DNA from 2 places in the Streptomyces sp. NPDC041135 genome. Region 1 is predicted to be linked to the other one. Evidence: riboswitches for the same ligand, from Rfam matches in the RefSeq annotation. Region 1 holds a riboswitch; the other holds the start of a gene.
What was found. A riboswitch is a leader RNA that binds a small molecule or an ion and turns the genes downstream of it on or off. The one in region 1 is predicted to bind glycine.

Region 1 (9,130 bases):
AGGACGAGGTGGAGAAGTTCCGCGAGTTCCTCGACCAGATCTCGCCCGAGGACTTCGGCACCAGCAGCCAGTAGCCGCTCCGGCCGGCGGTTTCCGGGCCCGTGCGGGGCCGGCCTCGATCCGGCGAGCAGGGCCGGCGGCGCGCCGGCGGCGGTGGCAATTGCCAACGGCCCGTGAGAGCGTCCTACGACTCCCGGAGAGCGCATTCGGCTAGCCTTTCCCCGCGGTGGGGCACGGGAAACCACTCCTGGGGTGATTATCACTCGGCGTGCCGAGTGTGGCGATCGTTGACGCACCCCTGGTGACTGCCTACCGTCGAGGAGGCAGGTCAAGGACGGAGGTCGGCGTGAGCAGCAGCGGCGACGGTACGGCCGGGGGTGCCCCCGGACGCGATCCCGGGGCGAGCGGGCCGTACCCTTCCCCCAGCTCCCGGCTGCGCTCGAGCAGGGGGTTCCCTCATCACGGCAGCGCGGTCGATCACGCTCCGCCGGAGCCCACGGCAGTGCGGAACGGCGGAGGGGTGGCGTCCATGACGTCCGAGCAGATCGGCTACCGCGGGCCCACGGCCTGTGCCGCCGCGGGCATCACCTACCGGCAGCTCGACTACTGGGCGCGCACCGGTCTGGTCGAGCCGAGCGTGCGGCCCGCCCACGGGTCGGGTACGCAGCGCCTCTACAGCTTCCGGGACGTCGTCGTCCTGAAGATCGTCAAGCGGTTCCTGGACACCGGGGTCTCCCTGCAGAACATCCGCACGGCCGTGCAGCACCTCAGGGAACGCGGTTTCTGCGACCTGGAGCGGATGACGCTCATGAGCGACGGCGCCACCGTCTACGAGTGCACCTCGCCCGACGAGGTGCACGCCCTGCTCCAGGGCGGTCAGGGCGTCTTCGGGATCGCCGTGGGCGTGGTGTGGCGGGACGTGGAGAGCGCGCTCTCCCAGCTGCACGGCGAGCGCATCGACACGGGGGAAACCCTGGTCGGGCACAACCCGGCGGACGAGCTGGCACGACGGCGCAACCGGGCCGTCTGAGCCGCCGGTACGCCGCTCCCGGCCCGCCGGTCCTCGCCCGCGCGACCCGGGCAGGGCATTGTCAGTGGCGTGGTGCAGCATCGAGGAGTGAGAAACGCGCCCACGATCCTGCATCTCGACATGGATGCCTTCTTCGCCTCGGTGGAGCAGGCGTCCAAGCCGAGCCTGCGGGGCAAGGCCGTCGTCGTGGGCGGACTGGGGCCGCGCGGGGTGGTGGCCACCGCCTCCTACGAGGCGCGGGTCTTCGGTGTCCACTCGGCGATGCCCATGGCCCAGGCGCGCCGGCTGGCACCGAACGCCGCCTACCTGGTGCCGCGCTTCGCCCTGTACCGGTCGATCAGCGACCAGGTGATGACGCTGCTGCGGCGGCTGTCGCCGCTGGTGGAGCCGCTCAGCCTGGACGAGGCGTTCGTGGACCTGGAGGCCGGCGGGACGGCCGCGGACGAGGCGGCGGCACGCGCGGCCGGCGCCACCCTGCGCGCGGACATCCGGGCCGTCACGGGGCTGACGGGGTCCGTGGGGCTGGCCGCGTCCAAGATGCTCGCCAAGATCGCCTCCGAGCAGGCCAAGCCGGACGGGCTGGTGGTGATCGAGCCCGGGACGGAGCGGGCGCTGCTGGCCCCGATGTCGGTGCGGACCCTGCCCGGGGTGGGACCGGCCACCGGGGACCATCTGCGCAGGGCCGGGATCACCACGGTCGGTGACATCGCGGAGGCGGGCGAGGACGAGCTGGTGCGGCTGCTGGGCAAGGCCCACGGGCACGCGCTCCACGCCATGGCGCTGGCGCACGACGAGCGGCCCGTGGTCGCCGAGCGGGAGGCGAAGTCGGTGTCGGTCGAGGACACCTACGACGTGGACATCCACGACCGGACGCGGGTCGGCCTCGAGGTGCAGCGGCTCGCCGACCGGTGTGTGCGCCGGCTGCGCGGGGCGGGCCTGTCCGGGCGGACGATCGTGCTGAAGGTGCGGCGGTACGACTTCTCCACGCTGACCCGCTCCGAGACGCTGCGCGGGCCGACGGACGACCCGGCGGTGGTGCGGGAGGCGGCCGCGCGGTTGCTGGAGGCCGTGGACACCACGGGCGGCGTGCGGCTGCTCGGGGTGGGCGTGTCCGGGCTCGCCGACTACACCCAGGAGGACCTGTTCGCGCAGGCGGCGGGCGAGCAGACCCCGGAGACGGCGGAGGAGGCCGAGGCCGGCCCCGTCGAGGAGGGACCGGTGCCGGTCGAACGGCACTGGCCCGCCGGCCACGACGTGCGTCACGCCGGGTTCGGCCACGGCTGGGTGCAGGGCAGCGGCCTCGGCCGGGTCACCGTGCGTTTCGAGACGCCGTATGCCGGGCCGGGGCGGGTGCGGACCTTCCGGACGGACGACCCCGACCTGGAGCCGGCGGACCCGCTGCCGCTGGTCCCGGCGGAGGTGAGCGGCGCGGAGGCGGGCGGCGGGGACGTCCCGGGGCCGCAGGGGGCCGTGCCGGGCGAGGGCGCCGCGTCCGGCGGCGGTGGGACGTCCGGCGGGCCTCAGGGCTCGTCGGGGCCGGCCACCGCGCCGAAGTCGTGGTCCGGCACCGCGAAAGGGGGCGCGAGGTCGAGGCCGTAGTGGTGGTAGAGCTGGAGTTCCTGGTCGGGGGAGAGGTGGCGGCCGACGCCGAAGTCCGGGGCGTCCTTGATCAGGGTGCGGTCGAAGGGGACGTGGAGGGTGCCGTCGACCAGCTCGCTCGGCTCCAGGGGCACGAAGGCGTCCCGGGAGAACAGGCCGGTGCGTATGGCGGCCCACTCCGGCACCCCGGTCGCGTCGTCCAGGTACACCTCGTCGATGGTGCCGATCTTGCTGCCGTTGCGGTCGAACGCCTTGCGGCCGATCAGGTTGCGCGGATCGATGTCGGTCTGCACGGTCCCTCCATTGGTCGCAATCATCCGTAAGCACTACGAAAGAGCACAATCAAGGAGGCGGCCACTCGAAGACGCAGGCGTTGACCCCGCTGGTAGGCTGGCCAATGGCTGCTGACCCCGTGCGGGAGAGTCCTCCGGAAGGAACCGGAGGCGCCGAAGGAGCAAATCCTCCCCGGAATCTCTCAGGCCCACGTACCGCACGGACGAGGTCACTCTGGAAAGCAGAGCGGGTGTCGACGGCTCCCGCTCTCACCGACGGTGAAAGCCGGGCCTTCGGGTGCCCGGTGAAGCTCTCAGGTCGAGATGACAGAGGGGGAGGCCGTCGGGGCACCCGCGCCGTGGTGCCCCTCGAAGGTCGCGTCAGACCAGGAGGCCTCCGCAATGACCGCCCAGCGCATCCCGCTCTCCGAACTCGAACAGGGCATCCCCTTCGAGCAGCGCCACATCGGGCCCGACCAGGAGGCGCGGGCCAAGATGCTCGCGCACATCGGCTACGGCTCCCTCGACGAGCTGACCGCCGCCGCGGTGCCGGACGTGATCAAGAACGCCGACGCCCTGGACCTGCCCGGCGCCCGCAGCGAGGCCGAGGTGCTCGCGGAGCTGCGCTCGCTCGCCGACCGCAACCAGGTGCTCGGCTCGATGATCGGGCTCGGGTATTACGGGACGTTCACGCCGCCCGTCATCCTGCGCAACGTCATGGAGAACCCGGCCTGGTACACGGCCTACACGCCGTACCAGCCGGAGATCTCCCAGGGACGGCTGGAGGCGCTGCTGAACTTCCAGACCATGGTCGCCGACCTCACCGGCCTGCCCACCTCCGGTGCCTCCCTCCTCGACGAGGGCACCGCCGCCGCCGAGGCGCTGGCGCTGTCCCGGCGCATGGGCCGGAACAAGAAGGGCCTGTTCCTGGTCGACGCGGACGTGCTGCCGCAGACCGTCGCCGTGATCCGCACCCGGGCCGAACCGACCGGGGTGGAGGTCGTCGTGGCGGACCTCTCCGGGGGCATTCCGGCCGGCCTGGCCGAGCGTGAGATCAACGGCGTGCTGCTCCAGTACCCGGGCGCCTCCGGTGCCGTACGGGACATCAAGCCGGTCATCGACCAGGCGCACGAGCTGGGCGCGCTCGTCACCGTCGCCGCCGACCTGCTCGCGCTGACCCTGCTGACCTCCCCGGGCGAGCTGGGCGCGGACATCGCGGTCGGTACGACCCAGCGGTTCGGCGTGCCGATGGGCTTCGGCGGACCGCACGCCGGCTACATGGCGGTGCGCGAGAAGTTCGCGCGCAGCCTGCCCGGACGCCTCGTGGGCGTCTCCGTGGACGCCGACGGGAACAAGGCCTACCGGCTCGCCCTGCAGACCCGTGAACAGCACATCCGCCGGGAGAAGGCCACCAGCAACATCTGCACCGCGCAGGTGCTGCTCGCGGTGATGGCCGGCATGTACGCCGTCTACCACGGTCCCGAGGGGCTGCGGGCCATCGCCGGGCGCACCCACCGCTACGCGTCGATCCTCGCCGAGGGCCTGCGGGCCGGCGGGGTGGAGATCGTGCACGGCGCCTTCTTCGACACCCTCACCGCGCGGGTGCCCGGCCGGGCCGCCGAGGTCGTCGCCGCCGCCCGGGACAACGGCGTCAACCTGCACCTCGTCGACGCCGACCAGGTGTCCCTCGCCTGCGACGAGACGACCACGCGGGCCCAGCTGGACGCCGTCTGGGCCGCCTTCGGCGTGCGCGGCGACGTCGAGGCGCTGGACGCGGCGGCCGGCGACGCGCTGCCGGCGGCTCTGCTGCGCACCGACGACTACCTCACCCACCCGGTCTTCCGCGAGCACCGCTCCGAGACGGCCATGCTGCGCTACCTGCGCAAGCTGGCCGACCGTGACTACGCGCTCGACCGCGGCATGATCCCGCTGGGCTCCTGCACCATGAAGCTCAACGCGACGACGGAGATGGAGCCGGTCACCTGGCCCGAGTTCGGCCAGCTGCACCCCTTCGCCCCGGCCGAGCAGGCGCAGGGTTACCTCACGCTCATCCACGAGCTGGAGGAACGTCTCGCCGAGGTCACCGGCTACGACAAGGTCTCGCTCCAGCCGAACGCCGGTTCGCAGGGCGAGCTGGCCGGCCTGCTGGCCGTGCGCGGCTACCACCGCGCCAACGGCGACGAGCAGCGGACCGTCTGCCTGATCCCGTCCTCCGCGCACGGCACCAACGCCGCCAGCGCGGTCATGGCGGGCATGAAGGTCGTCGTCGTCAAGACCGCCGGGGACGGCGAGATCGACGTCGAGGACCTGCGGGCGAAGATCGAGCAGTACCGCGACGAACTGTCCGTGCTGATGATCACCTACCCGTCGACGCACGGCGTGTTCGAGGAGCACGTCGCCGACATCTGCGCCCAGGTCCACGAGGCGGGCGGCCAGGTCTACGTCGACGGCGCCAACCTCAACGCCCTGGTGGGCCTCGCCAAGCCGGGCCACTTCGGCGGCGACGTCTCGCACCTGAACCTGCACAAGACGTTCTGCATCCCGCACGGCGGCGGCGGCCCCGGCGTCGGCCCGGTCGCGGTCCGCGAGCACCTCGCGCCGTACCTGCCCAACCACCCGCTGCAGCCGGAGGCCGGCCCGGAGACGGGCGTCGGCCCGATCTCCGCCGCGCCCTGGGGTTCCGCGGGCATCCTGCCGATCTCATGGGCGTACGTCCGGCTGATGGGCGGCGAGGGGCTGAAGCGCGCCACCCAGGTGGCCGTGCTGTCCGCCAACTACATCGCCAAGCGCCTGGAGCCGCACTACCCGGTGCTCTACACCGGCCCCGGCGGTCTCGTCGCGCACGAGTGCATCATCGACCTGCGTCCGCTGACCAAGGCGACCGGCGTGAGCGTGGACGACGTGGCCAAGCGGCTCATCGACTACGGCTTCCACGCGCCGACCATGTCCTTCCCGGTGGCCGGCACGCTGATGATCGAGCCGACCGAGTCGGAGGACCTGGTCGAACTGGACCGGTTCTGCGAGGCGATGATCGCCATCCGCGCGGAGATCGAGAAGGTCGGGTCCGGCGAGTGGCCCGCCGAGGACAACCCGCTGCGCAACGCCCCGCACACGGCCGCCGCGCTCGGCGGGGAGTGGACGCACGCCTACGGCCGTGAGGCGGCCGTCTTCCCGGCCGGGGTCTCGGCAGCCGACAAGTACTGGCCGCCGGTGCGCCGCATCGACCAGGCCTACGGCGACCGCAACCTGGTCTGCTCCTGCCCGCCGCTGGACGCCTACGAGGACTGAGCGAAGCGGCGCGAGTGAGCTGGCCGAGGGCCCCTGTCCGTACCGGGCGGGGGCTCTCCCCGTGCACGGGTGGGACGCCGTACCGGGCGGCGGCAGTCGTCGCGGGAGGCGGTCAGGCGGGGTAGGCGTGGGTCTGGGCGGCCTTGACCGTCGCCCAGACCGGGGCGCCCGGGTGCAGGTCGAGTTCGGCCGCGGCGACCGCGGTGAGGTCGGCGGCGAGGGGGAGTTCGCCGGTGAGGGCGGCGCGGATCTGGTCGCCGTGGGTCTCCAGCCCGGCGACCTCGCAGCGCCACAGGTTGCGGGCGCTGGAGCCGGTGGGCCGGTCCCGGAAGAGGGTGACGGCGCCCGGCGGGAACGCCACGAAGGCGGGCCCGGTCAGCTCCTCCGTGGTGGTGAGCGCGGGGCCGGAGTCGAGACGCACGGTGTGGCCCTCGGCCTGCCCGCGGTAGAGGTTGAGGCCGACGAGCTGGGCGACGTAGTCGGTGCGGGGCCGGCGCGCGATGTCGGACGGGCTGCCCTCCTGGACGACCCGGCCATGTTCGACGACCATCAGCCGGTCGGCGAGGACCATCGCGTCCAGCGGATCGTGGGTCACCAGGACCGCGACCGCCTCGAACTCGGCGAGATGGCGGCGCAGCTGGGAGCGGACCTCCAGGCGGGTGCGCGCGTCCAGGGCCGCGAGGGGCTCGTCCAGCAGCAGCAGCCGGGGACGGGTGGCCAGGGCGCGGGCCAGGGCGACGCGCTGGGCCTGGCCTCCGGAGAGCCGGCGGGGCCGGGCGGCGGCGTGCCCGGCCAGGCCCATGCGGTCCAGCCAGGCGGCGGCCAGGGCGCGGGCCTCGCTCCTGGAGGCGCCGTGGCAGCGCGGCCCGAAGGCCACGTTGTCCAGGGCGGACAGGTGCGGGAAGAGCAGATAGTCCTGGAAGACCACGCCGACCGGCCGGGACTCCGGGGGCGTGCGCTCCAGCGCGATGCCGTCCAGGCGCAGATGGCCGCCGGTGAGCGGGAGGAGGCCGGCGAGGGCGCGCAGCGCGGTGGTCTTGCCCGCGCCGTTGGGGCCGAGCAGCGCGACGACGTCGCCGGGTGCCGCGGTCAGGGCCACGTCCAGGCGGAAGTCCTCCCGCTCGACGACGAGACGGGCGTCGAGCCCCGTCATGTCGCCCGTCATCTCGCCCGTCATGACGCTCTCATCCAGCGGTCGCGCAGCCCCGCCAGCACCGCGACCGACACGGCCAGCAGGACCAGGCTGAGGGCGATGGCCGCCTCGGGGTCGTCCTGAAGGGCGAGGTAGACGGCGAGCGGCATCGTCTGGGTGCGGCCGGGGAAGTTGCCGGCGAAGGTGATCGTCGCGCCGAACTCGCCGAGCGCCCGGGCCCAGGCCAGTACGGCGCCCGCCGCGATGCCGGGGGCGATCAGCGGCAGGGTGACGCGGCGGAACGCGGTGAAGCGGGAGGCGCCCAGGGTCGCGGCCGCCTCCTCGAAGCGGGGGTCGGCGGCGCGCAGGGTGCCCTCGACGCTGATGACCAGGAACGGCATCGCGACGAAGGCCTCCGCGAGCACCACCCCCGCGGTGGTGAACGGCAGGGTGATGCCGAACCAGGCGTCGAGCCACTGCCCGACGACCCCGTTGCGGCCGAGGGCGAGCAGCAGGGCCACACCGCCGACCACCGGCGGCAGCACCAGGGGCAGGGTGACCAGGGCGCGCAGCAGGCCGCGGCCGGGGAACTCCGTGCGGGCCAGCAGCCAGGCCAGCGGAACGCCGAGCACCAGGCTCACGGCGGTCGCCGCGGTCGCGCTGATCAGGGACAGCCGCAGCGCCTGCCAGACCTCCGGGCTGGTCAGCTCGTCCGGAAGGCTGCCCCAGGGGGCGCGCAGCAGCAGCGCGAGCAGGGGCAGCAGCAGGAAGGCCAGCGCCACCAGGCCCGGCACCAGCAGCGGCAGCGGCACCCCGCGCCCGCCGGTGCGGACACGGCGGCGCCGCGGCCCGCCCGTGCGGGGGCCGGCCGCGGTGCCTGTCCTGTCGAGCGGGGTCACGGCTTGAGGAAGCCCGCCCCGGTCAGCACCCGCCGGCCCTCGGCCGACCGCACGAGCGTGATGAACGCCTTTGCCGCGGAGGCGTTGGGGGCGTCCTTCAGCAGGGCGATCGGGTAGTCGTTGATCGCGTCGGACGACTCGGGGAACTCCACGCCCTCCACCTTGTCACCCGCGGCCTTCACATCGGTCCTGTAGACCACCGCGGCGTCGGCCTCCTTCAGCTCCACCTTGGTCAGGGCGCTCTTGACGTCCTGCTCGTAGGAGACCGGGGTGAGCTTCAGCCTGGCGGCGTCCAGGGCTTTCTGCGCGGCGGCGCCGCAGGGCACCGTCCGGTCGCACAGGACGACCTTCAGGCCGGACGTGGTGAGGTCCTCGAGGGAGGAGACCTTGTCCGGGTTGCCCGGCAGGGTGGCGATCTCCAGCTGGTTGCGGACGAAGGTGGCGGGGGTGCCGGCCGCGTCCTTCGCGTCCGTCACGATCGCCATCGTCTTGGGGCTGGCGGCGGCGAACACGTCCGCGGGGGCGCCGCCGGTGATGCTCGCCGCGAGGGTGTCGCTGCCGCCGAAGTTGAAGGTGACCCTGGTGCCCGGGTGCCGCTGCTCGAACTCCTCGCCGAGGGTGGTGAAGCTCTCCTTCAGCGAGGCCGCCGCGAACACGGTGACCGTGCCGGACAGCTTCGGTGAGCCGGAGGAGGACGGGGACGCCGCGGCCGTGGTGGAGTCGTCGGACGAGGAGCAGGCGCTCAGTGCCAGCACGGCGGCGGCTCCGGCGCCGGCCAGCCGAAGCACTCGCCGGGACCGGCGCACGGTACGGACCTTCATGGAACTGCTCCTCCGGGTGGTTCTGCTCGCACATGCCGTCGCGTCCTGTCGCCACGGCCGGGGAGGGGTCGCCGCGGTGATAATAATGC
Region 2 (9,130 bases), on a different contig from region 1:
ACAGCCGCAGCGGGCCGGCGGGCTGGCGGTCCAGTCCGGTGGCGATGCGGCGCAGGTCGAGCCAGGGGATGCCGACGCCGCCGCCGGGGGCGTGCGGGTTGAGCCAGAGGCCGTGGTGCTCCGGGTAGAGGGTGCGGGCCACGTCGACGGCGTCGGCCACCTCGTAGGACCGGTTCCAGCCGCTGGCCGACAGCTCCTGCGCCGAGGTGACGCACGGGGCGTACCCGTGGCCGTCGACCTCCATCGTGCCGTACTGGGCGTCCGGGGAGCCGGCCTGGCCGTGCCACAGCAGCATCCAGACCTGGCCGGAACCGGCGGTCGCGAGGGCGCGCAGCAGTGCCTCGTAGGCGTCGTAGCGCCCGGGCGTGACCTGGCGCAGCATGTGCTCGACGCTGCCGCTGCGGCTCGCGCTCACCTGTCCTACCGCCTCTTCAGAAAAGTTCCCCGCGTTGGGGAACAGCTTAAGCGCCCGGTGGCTCGGGGCCCGGTGTCCGCCGGCGGCGGGTGTCCGCCGTGACCGCACGCCGTCCGTGCGCGCGGGCCTACTGGCCGTACTGGTAGAAGGGGCGGACGTGCGTCTTCAGCCAGTCGCCCACCGGGTCCTGGGCCACGTCCAGCAGGACGAGGTTGACCGGCCACCGCACCGGGACCTGGGCGAGGGCCTTGCCGAGGGCCTCCAGCGGCAGCGCGCGCAGGTCGCCCTCCCACTGGGCGAGTTCGACGCCCACGAACAGCGCCGGGTCGGCCGTCTCGACGGCGGCCAGGCAGCGGCGGGCCGAGACCACCACGCCGGTCGCGGCGAACTCGGCGCCTGCCGCGGCGAGGAAGTCGACCGGGTCGTCCTGCCAGTCGGGTTCGAACAGGCGGACCCGGCCGCCGCCGGCGGGCCCGTCGAGCGGGGTGCGGCCGGCCCGGCACAGCTCGGCCACCGCCTCCGGCGGCAGCGGCACGCCGACCACGCCGTCGGGGTTGACGGCGAGGCCGACCTGCGGGGGCAGCCCGCGGGCGAACTCCACGGCGGGGGCGACGGTGTAGGACATGTGGGAGCCGGCCACCTGGCGGAACTGCTCCTCGGAGCTGAAGACCGGCACGTACACCTGGCCGTCGATGTCCATGGTGGGCAGGTCCAGCGGGCCGCTGTGCGGGCCGCCGCCGCCGGGCAGCGGGACCCAGAGGAAGCTGCGGCCGAGGACCTCGACGATGCGGCCGCCGGCCCCGGGTACGCCGAGGGAGGCCGAGAGCACCTCCTCCAGCTCGTTGCCGGGCCATCCGCCGTGCGGATGGGGGTGCGCCTGTGCCGGGAAGTCCGCGGGAAGGTCCGCCGGGAAGTCCATCTGCCTACCGCCTGCTGGGAACGCTGCTGTGGCTGGAAAGGCTAGCGGGTGGCTGTGACTGTGTTCACGGTGACGGCCGTCACCGGGGCGCACGGCGACGGCCGCCGCGGTGCCCCGGCCGCTGTCACCCGGCGAAGCCGATGCGGCGCAGCGCGCCCGCCGCGTCCCGGTCGAGCAGCACCGCCGAGCCGCAGCCGGGGGGCGGTTCGCCGTGCTCCACGGCGCGCAGCAGCCGGGCCAGGGCCCTGCGGTGGCGGCGGAAGGCGTACCGGGACACGCCCCGGCCGCGCTCGCGCTGGCCCGCCAGCGCGAGGTCCGGGCCGACGTCGAGGAGCAGCAGGTGCAGGGTGCCGCCGCGGCGGCGGGCGGCGCGGGAGAGCCAGCCGCGCACCCAGGCCTGGGTGCCGCAGTCGTGCACCACCACTCCCCCGCCGGTGCGCAGGGCGCGGCGCAGGGCGGCGTAGTGGGCGAGGCGGACCAGCGGGCGGTAGAGGGCGTAGGGCAGGCGGCGGGGCAGCCGGGCGGCCCAGCGGTCGCGGGCGTCCTGGGAGTCGATGCGGGTGCCCGGCACGGCCCGGTCCATCAGCGTGGACTTGCCGCTGCCGGGCAGTCCGGTGATCACCACCAGGTCGCGGGGGCCGAAGAGGAGGCCGTGCGGGCTGCGGCCGGCGCGCTCGCGCAGGTCGCGCACGACCGGCCGGGGCCGGTCGCCGCGGCGCTCGTGTGCCGGTGCCGAGGGCCGGCCGGGCACCGCGATGCCCGTCGTCGTGGCGTAGGCCGTCGTCCTGTCCACCGTCATCGTCCTCCCCTGGACTCGCAGGGTCCCTGCCCGTCGAGCGTAAAGAGAAGGTAATGCGGCAGGTCTCCCGTTTCCATGCACGTACCGCTACAGAGCGGTCACGAATCGTCCGCGCTGTCGGGCGGCGGCGAGGCGTGCAATGATGTGGCCGCCAACTGCATACCGGCCGTTTGAATCCGCGCGGGAGAGTCCCCAGCCGTCTCGCTGGGGCGCCGAAGGAGCAAGTCCCTCCCTTGAATCTCTCAGGCACCGTTACCGCGCGGGCGAGGCACATCTGAAAAGCGGGCCGCCGCGACGGCGGTCCCACCCAAGGTGCAAACCGTGACCGTCCCTGACGGGGGTCATGGCGAACCTCTCAGGTTCCGATGACAGATGGGGAGGAACGTTCCTCGCCTTCCCCACGCCCGGCTGCGCTCGCGCGCGGGGGACCCCATCGCCCTGGGAGACGACCGACCGATGAGCAGTACCGAACTCCGTCACACCGCGCTCGATGCCGTGCATCGCGCGCTGGGTGCGACGATGACCGACTTCGCCGGCTGGGACATGCCCCTGCGCTACGGCTCCGAGCGCGACGAGCACCTCGCGGTGCGCACCAGGGCCGGCCTCTTCGACCTCTCCCACATGGGCGAGATCACCGTCACCGGCGCCGGCGCGGCCGCGCTGCTGGACTTCGCCCTCGTCGGCAACATCTCCTCCGTCGGCGTCGGCCGCGCGCGCTACACCATGATCTGCCAGGCGGACGGCGGCATCCTGGACGACCTGATCGTCTACCGGCTCGCCGAGGCCGAGTACCTGGTCGTGGCCAACGCCTCCAACGCCCAGGTGGTGCTGGACGCGCTCACCGAGCGGTCGGCCGGCTTCGACGCCGAGGTCCGCGACGACCGGGACGCCTACGCCCTGATCGCCGTCCAGGGCCCCGAGTCCCCCGGCATCCTGAAGTCCCTCACCGACGCCGATCTGGACGGCCTGAAGTACTACGCGGGGCTGCCCGGCACCGTCGCGGGCGTCCCGGCGCTCATCGCGCGCACCGGTTACACCGGCGAGGACGGCTTCGAGCTGTTCGTGAAGCCGGAGCACGCCGTCGAGCTGTGGCAGGCGCTGACGAAGGCGGGCGAGGGCGCCGGGCTGGTCCCGTGCGGCCTGTCCTGCCGGGACACGCTGCGCCTGGAGGCGGGCATGCCGCTGTACGGGCACGAGCTGACCACCTCGCTCACCCCCTTCGACGCCGGCCTCGGCCGGGTGGTGAAGTTCGAGAAGGAGGGCGACTTCGTCGGCCGCGCGGCGCTCACCGAGGCGGCCGGGCGGGCGCAGGAGAACCCGCCGCGGGTGCTGGTCGGCCTGGTCGCCGAGGGCCGCCGGGTGCCGCGCGCCGGCTACCCGGTGGTCGCGGGCGGCGCGGTGATCGGCGAGGTCACCTCGGGCGCGCCCTCCCCCACCCTGGGCAAGCCGCTCGCCATGGCGTACGTCGACGCGGCGTACGCGGCGCCGGGCACGGCGGGTGTCGGCGTCGACATCCGGGGCAGTCACGAGCCGTACGAGGTCGTGGCACTGCCCTTCTACCGGCGCCGGAAGTAGACACTGGGCGTGGCCGCGCGGGTTCGGACGTGACCTCGCGCACACACCGCCCGCGCACCGGCCTCCCCAGCAGCCCCTCATTCACCAGCACTGACCCGCGTACAGGAGAATTCAGGCCATGAGCAACCCCCAGCAGCTGCGCTACAGCAAGGAGCACGAGTGGCTGTCGGCCGCCGAGGACGGCGTCTCGACGGTCGGCATCACCGAGTTCGCGGCCAACGCGCTCGGCGACGTCGTCTACGCCCAGCTTCCCGAGGTCGGCTCCACGGTGGCCGCGGGTGAGACCTGCGGCGAGCTGGAGTCGACCAAGTCGGTGTCCGACCTCTACTCGCCGGTCGGCGGCGAGGTCACCGAGATCAACGAGGACGTGGTCAGCGACCCGTCGCTGGTGAACTCGGCGCCCTTCGGGGGCGGCTGGCTGTTCAAGGTGCGCGTCACCGAGGAGCCGGCCGACCTGCTCTCCGCCGACGAGTACGCCGCCCACACCGCCGGCTGAGGAGCCGTAACCGAATGACTGTCCTGAACACGTCCCTGCACGAGCTGGACCCGGAGATCGCCGCCGCGGTCGACGCCGAGCTGGAGCGCCAGCAGTCCACCCTCGAGATGATCGCCTCGGAGAACTTCGCTCCGGTCGCGGTCATGGAGGCCCAGGGCTCGGTCCTGACCAACAAGTACGCCGAGGGCTACCCCGGCCGCCGCTACTACGGCGGCTGCGAGCACGTCGACGTCGCCGAGCAGATCGCCATCGACCGGGTCAAGGAGCTGTTCGGCGCCGAGTACGCCAACGTGCAGCCCCACTCCGGCGCCTCCGCCAACCAGGCGGCCCTGTTCGCGCTGGCCCAGCCCGGGGACACCATCCTCGGCCTGGACCTGGCCCACGGCGGCCACCTCACCCACGGGATGCGGCTGAACTTCTCCGGCAAGCAGTTCGACGTGGTCGCCTACCACGTCGACGAGCAGACCGGCCTGGTCGACATGGCCGAGGTCGAGCGGCTCGCCAAGGAGCACCGCCCCAAGGTGATCATCGCCGGCTGGTCGGCGTACCCGCGGCAGCTGGACTTCGCCGAGTTCCGCCGGATCGCCGACGAGAGCGGGGCGTTCCTGTGGGTCGACATGGCGCACTTCGCCGGTCTGGTCGCAGCCGGGCTGCACCCGAACCCGGTCGAGTACGCGGACGTGGTCACCTCCACCACGCACAAGACCCTCGGCGGCCCCCGCGGCGGCATCATCCTGGCGAAGAAGGACTTCGCGAAGAAGCTGAACTCCTCCGTCTTCCCGGGCTTCCAGGGCGGTCCGCTGGAGCACGTGATCGCGGCCAAGGCGGTCTCCTTCAAGGTCGCCGCCTCGGACGGCTTCAAGGAGCGCCAGCAGCGTACGGTGGAGGGGGCGCGCATCCTCGCGGAGCGCCTCACCGCGCCGGACGCCCGTGAGGCCGGGGTGAACGTCCTGTCCGGCGGCACCGACGTGCACCTGATCCTGGTGGACCTGCGCGCCTCCGAGCTGGACGGGCAGCAGGCCGAGGACCGGCTCCACGAGGTCGGCATCACGGTCAACCGCAACGCCGTCCCCAACGACCCGCGGCCGCCGATGGTGACCTCGGGCCTGCGGATCGGCACGCCCGCCCTGGCGACCCGCGGCTTCACCGCCGAGGACTTCGCCGAGGTCGCGGACGTGATCGCCGAGACGCTGAAGCCGTCGTACGACGCGCAGGCCCTGAAGACGCGCGTCAAGGCCCTGGCGGACAAGCACCCGCTGTACCCGGGTCTGAACAAGTAAGCCGGATCTGAGCCAGTACGTACGAAACGCCCGGCACCGCGCACACTGGAACCAGCCGGTGGGCGCGGTGCCCGGTGGGTGCCCACCCCGCACCGCCCCCTTTTGCACCACCCCCGCATGGAGGAGTCACCCGTGGCCATCTCGGTCTTCGACCTGTTCTCGATCGGCATCGGCCCGTCCAGCTCCCACACGGTCGGCCCGATGCGCGCGGCCCGCATGTTCGCCCGCCGCCTGCGCAACGAGGACCTGCTCGACTCCGTGGCGTCGGTGCGCGCCGAGCTGTACGGCTCGCTGGGCGCGACCGGCCACGGCCACGGCACCCCGAAGGCGGTGCTGCTGGGCCTGGAGGGCGCCTCGCCGCGCACGGTGGACGTGGAGGGCGCGGACGAGCGGGTGGAGCGGATCAAGGAATCCGGCCGCCTGAACCTCCTCGGCGAACGCGACATAGCCTTCTCCTTCGACGACGACCTGGTCCTGCACCGCCGCAAGGCGCTTCCTTACCACGCCAACGGCATGACCCTGTGGGCCCACGACGCCCAGGGCGGCGAGCTGCTGTCGAAGACGTACTACTCGGTCGGCGGCGGCTTCGTCGTCGACGAGGACGCGGTCGGCGCCGACCGCATCAAGCTCGACGACACGGTCCTGAAGTACCCCTTCCGCACCGGTGACGAGCTGCTGCGCCTGACCCGGGAGACCGGCCTGTCGATCTCCGCGCTGATGCTGGAGAACGAGCGGGCGTGGCGCGGTGAGGAGGAGATCCGCGCGGGCCTGCTGGAGATCTGGCGGGTGATGCGGGCCTGCGTCGCGCGCGGCATGTCCCGCGAGGGCATCCTGCCGGGCGGGCTGCGGGTGCGCCGCCGGGCCGCCATGTCGGCCCGCCAGCTGCGCGCCGAGGGCGACGCGCAGGCGCACGCCATGGAGTGGCTCACCCTGTACGCCATGGCCGTGAACGAGGAGAACGCGGCCGGGGGGCGGGTGGTCACGGCCCCCACCAACGGCGCGGCCGGCATCATCCCGGCCGTCCTGCACTACTACATGGAGTTCGTCCCCGGCGCCGACGAGGACGGCGTGGTCCGCTTCCTGCTCGCCGCCGGTGCCATCGGCATGCTGTTCAAGGAGAACGCCTCCATCTCCGGCGCCGAGGTCGGCTGCCAGGGCGAGGTGGGCTCCGCCTGCTCCATGGCCGCGGGCGCCCTCGCCGAGGTGCTCGGCGGCAGCCCCGAGCAGGTGGAGAACGCCGCCGAGATCGGCATGGAGCACAACCTGGGCCTGACCTGCGACCCGGTCGGCGGCCTGGTGCAGATCCCGTGCATCGAGCGCAACGGCATGGCCGCGGTGAAGGCGGTCACCGCCGCCCGGATGGCCATGCGCGGCGACGGCTCCCACAAGGTGTCCCTGGACAAGGTCATCAAGACCATGAAGGACACCGGCGCGGACATGTCCGTCAAGTACAAGGAGACGGCCCGGGGCGGGCTCGCGGTGAACATCATCGAGTGCTAGACGGATAGGCCCTGACCAGCGCGTTCGCAACGTCCAGCGCTGCCAGGGCCTTCCCTCGCCCCCATGCCCGGATGTCTTCGCCGTCGACGGGTTCGGCTTCTGGCTCGGGGTGAACATCGTCGAGCGCCGACGCCCCCGATGTTCCCCTGAGGGCTACCGGAGAGTAATGCCCTGCCTCTACGCTGCCGCCAACTCGGCGACAGCGAAGGGGACTTCACGTGCGTACGGTGAGACGACTGGCGGCGCTGCTGAGTGCCGCCGCCGCACTGGCAGCGGTTCCGGCGAATGCCCACGCGGCGTCGCCCGGCTTCTCCCAGACCACGGCCATCGGTACGCACAACGCGTACGACAAGGCCAAGTACACGTACTTCGCGCAGGCGCTGGACTCCGGCGCCTCGCTGCTCGAACTGGACGTCTACGCCGACAGCCTGACCAAGCGGTGGCGGGTCAGCCACAGCAACCCGCTCGGCAACGACAACAACTGCGAGGCCGCGAAGAGTCCGGCCGAGCTGTACGGCAAGAGCCGCAACCAGGACCTGGGCGGCTGCCTGGACGACATCGCCGCCTGGAACCAGCTGCACCCCGACCACCCGCCGATCGTCTTCAAGGTGGAGTTCAAGTCCGGCTTCAACGACCGGGCCGGGCTCGGCGCGGACGAGTTCGACACGCTGGTCGCCCAGAAGCTCGGCTCCAGCGTCTTCACCCCCGCCGACCTGCTGGGCTCGTCGTACCCCACGCTGGACGCGGCGGCCCGGGCGAACGCCTGGCCCTCGCGCGACGCCCTGCGGGGCAAGTTCCTGTTCGACCTGATCCCGGGCACGGTGGAGCAGTCCAACCCCTTCGACCACTACTGGACGGACCAGGAGTACGGCGACCACCTGCGCGACCTGTCCGCGGCCGGCCGCATCGGGGCCGCCCAGGCCTTCCCCGTGGTGCTCGGCGCGGCCGCCGGCGACCCGCGCACCAGCCGTTACGACGCCTCGATCCGGCCCTGGTTCGTGTTCTTCGACGGTGACGCGGCGACGTACGTGAACAACGGCTACGACACCTCCTTCTACTCCGCGAACCACTACATCCTGATCATGACCGGCGCGCACGGCGTCTCCCCGGCGATCTCCTCGACCGCCCCCACCGACGCGGAGGTCGCCGCCCGCCTGTCCCTGCTGGCCGCCCGGCACGCCAGCATCATCACCTCCGACTGGTCGGCGAAGCCGGCCGCGGTGCTGAGTTCGGTGACGACCCGGGGCTGAACGGACGCACGAGGCGCGGCCGAGGTTCCGGGAGCGGGTGCACGGGGCACAACTCCTGCATGCTCCACGGCATCGACGTAAGCGCCTTCCAGCCGTCCTCGTACGGCACGGACGGCTCCTCCTTCGTCTTCATCAAGGCGACGGAGGGCCGTTCGTACGTCAACCCCCGGCTGTCCGCCCAGACGAAGACCGCCCGCGACGCCGGACTGGTCGCCGGCTTCTACCACTTCCTGTGGCCGGGCGACCTCACCGCCCAGGCCGAGTACTTCGTCAAGCACGCCCCCGAGAAGGCCGGCGACATCCTCGCCGTCGACTGGGAGACGACCGGCGACGGGACCCGCGCGAGCAACGCGGAGAAGGACAGCTTCCTGCGCAAGGTCAAGAAGCTGCGGCCGCACCACCGGGTCGTGCTGTACTGCAACCGGGACTTCTGGCTGAACCTCGACACCACGTCCTACGCCGGCGACGGCCTGTGGATCGCCGACTACGTCACCGCGGGCAAGCCCCGCATCAAGGCGAAGTGGCTGTTCCACCAGTACAGCAGCGACCCCCACGACAAGAACGTGGCCGCCTTCGCCGACAAGGCCGCGCTGCGGCACTGGGCCGCGGCCTAGGGCCTTTCGTTCGGATCATGCCCGGGAGCGGGGCCGGAGCGGGCGGCGCCCGCCCCGGCCGGGTGTGCGTCAGGCGCGGAAGTCCGCCGGCCGCTCCGGCGTGGCGGCCGTCAGGGCCTTGCGGACGCCCTCCACGCCCTCCCGCAGCCCGTACACCGGGGTGCCGGGCTGCTGGCGCCAGGAGTCGTCGATGCCGCCCGCGTCGACCGTGTCGAAGCCCAGTTCCTCGATCAGGGCCCGGACGGCCGTCTTGGCCGCCTCGTCGTCACCGGCCACCGGCAG

Region 2: another riboswitch for glycine. It lies ahead of gcvT (glycine cleavage system aminomethyltransferase GcvT); the one in region 1 lies ahead of gcvP (aminomethyl-transferring glycine dehydrogenase).

Annotation. Positions count from the first base shown of each region.
Region 1 covers NZ_JBVIYZ010000005.1:468,395-477,524, reverse strand. Annotated here, with positions in the region: gene ACZ6CZ_RS15755 (bifunctional nuclease family protein) at 1-74, shown strand, start outside; gene ACZ6CZ_RS15750 (MerR family transcriptional regulator) at 347-1,030, shown strand; gene ACZ6CZ_RS15745 (DNA polymerase IV) at 1,118-2,629, shown strand; gene ACZ6CZ_RS15740 (PRC-barrel domain-containing protein) at 2,551-2,922, opposite strand; glycine riboswitch at 3,035-3,130, shown strand; gene gcvP (aminomethyl-transferring glycine dehydrogenase) at 3,304-6,189, shown strand; gene ACZ6CZ_RS15730 (ABC transporter ATP-binding protein) at 6,302-7,366, opposite strand; gene modB (molybdate ABC transporter permease subunit) at 7,363-8,220, opposite strand; gene modA (molybdate ABC transporter substrate-binding protein) at 8,217-9,041, opposite strand.
Region 2 covers NZ_JBVIYZ010000027.1:22,747-31,876, reverse strand. Annotated here, with positions in the region: gene ACZ6CZ_RS32930 (enhanced serine sensitivity protein SseB C-terminal domain-containing protein) at 1-382, opposite strand, end outside; gene ACZ6CZ_RS32925 (enhanced serine sensitivity protein SseB) at 543-1,334, opposite strand; gene ACZ6CZ_RS32920 (AAA family ATPase) at 1,459-2,133, opposite strand; glycine riboswitch at 2,305-2,401, shown strand; glycine riboswitch at 2,402-2,515, shown strand; gene gcvT (glycine cleavage system aminomethyltransferase GcvT) at 2,590-3,708, shown strand; gene gcvH (glycine cleavage system protein GcvH) at 3,827-4,204, shown strand; gene glyA (serine hydroxymethyltransferase) at 4,219-5,484, shown strand; gene ACZ6CZ_RS32900 (L-serine ammonia-lyase) at 5,617-6,984, shown strand; gene ACZ6CZ_RS32895 (phosphatidylinositol-specific phospholipase C domain-containing protein) at 7,203-8,234, shown strand; gene ACZ6CZ_RS32890 (glycoside hydrolase family 25 protein) at 8,294-8,848, shown strand; gene ACZ6CZ_RS32885 (NADPH-dependent F420 reductase) at 8,918-9,130, opposite strand, start outside.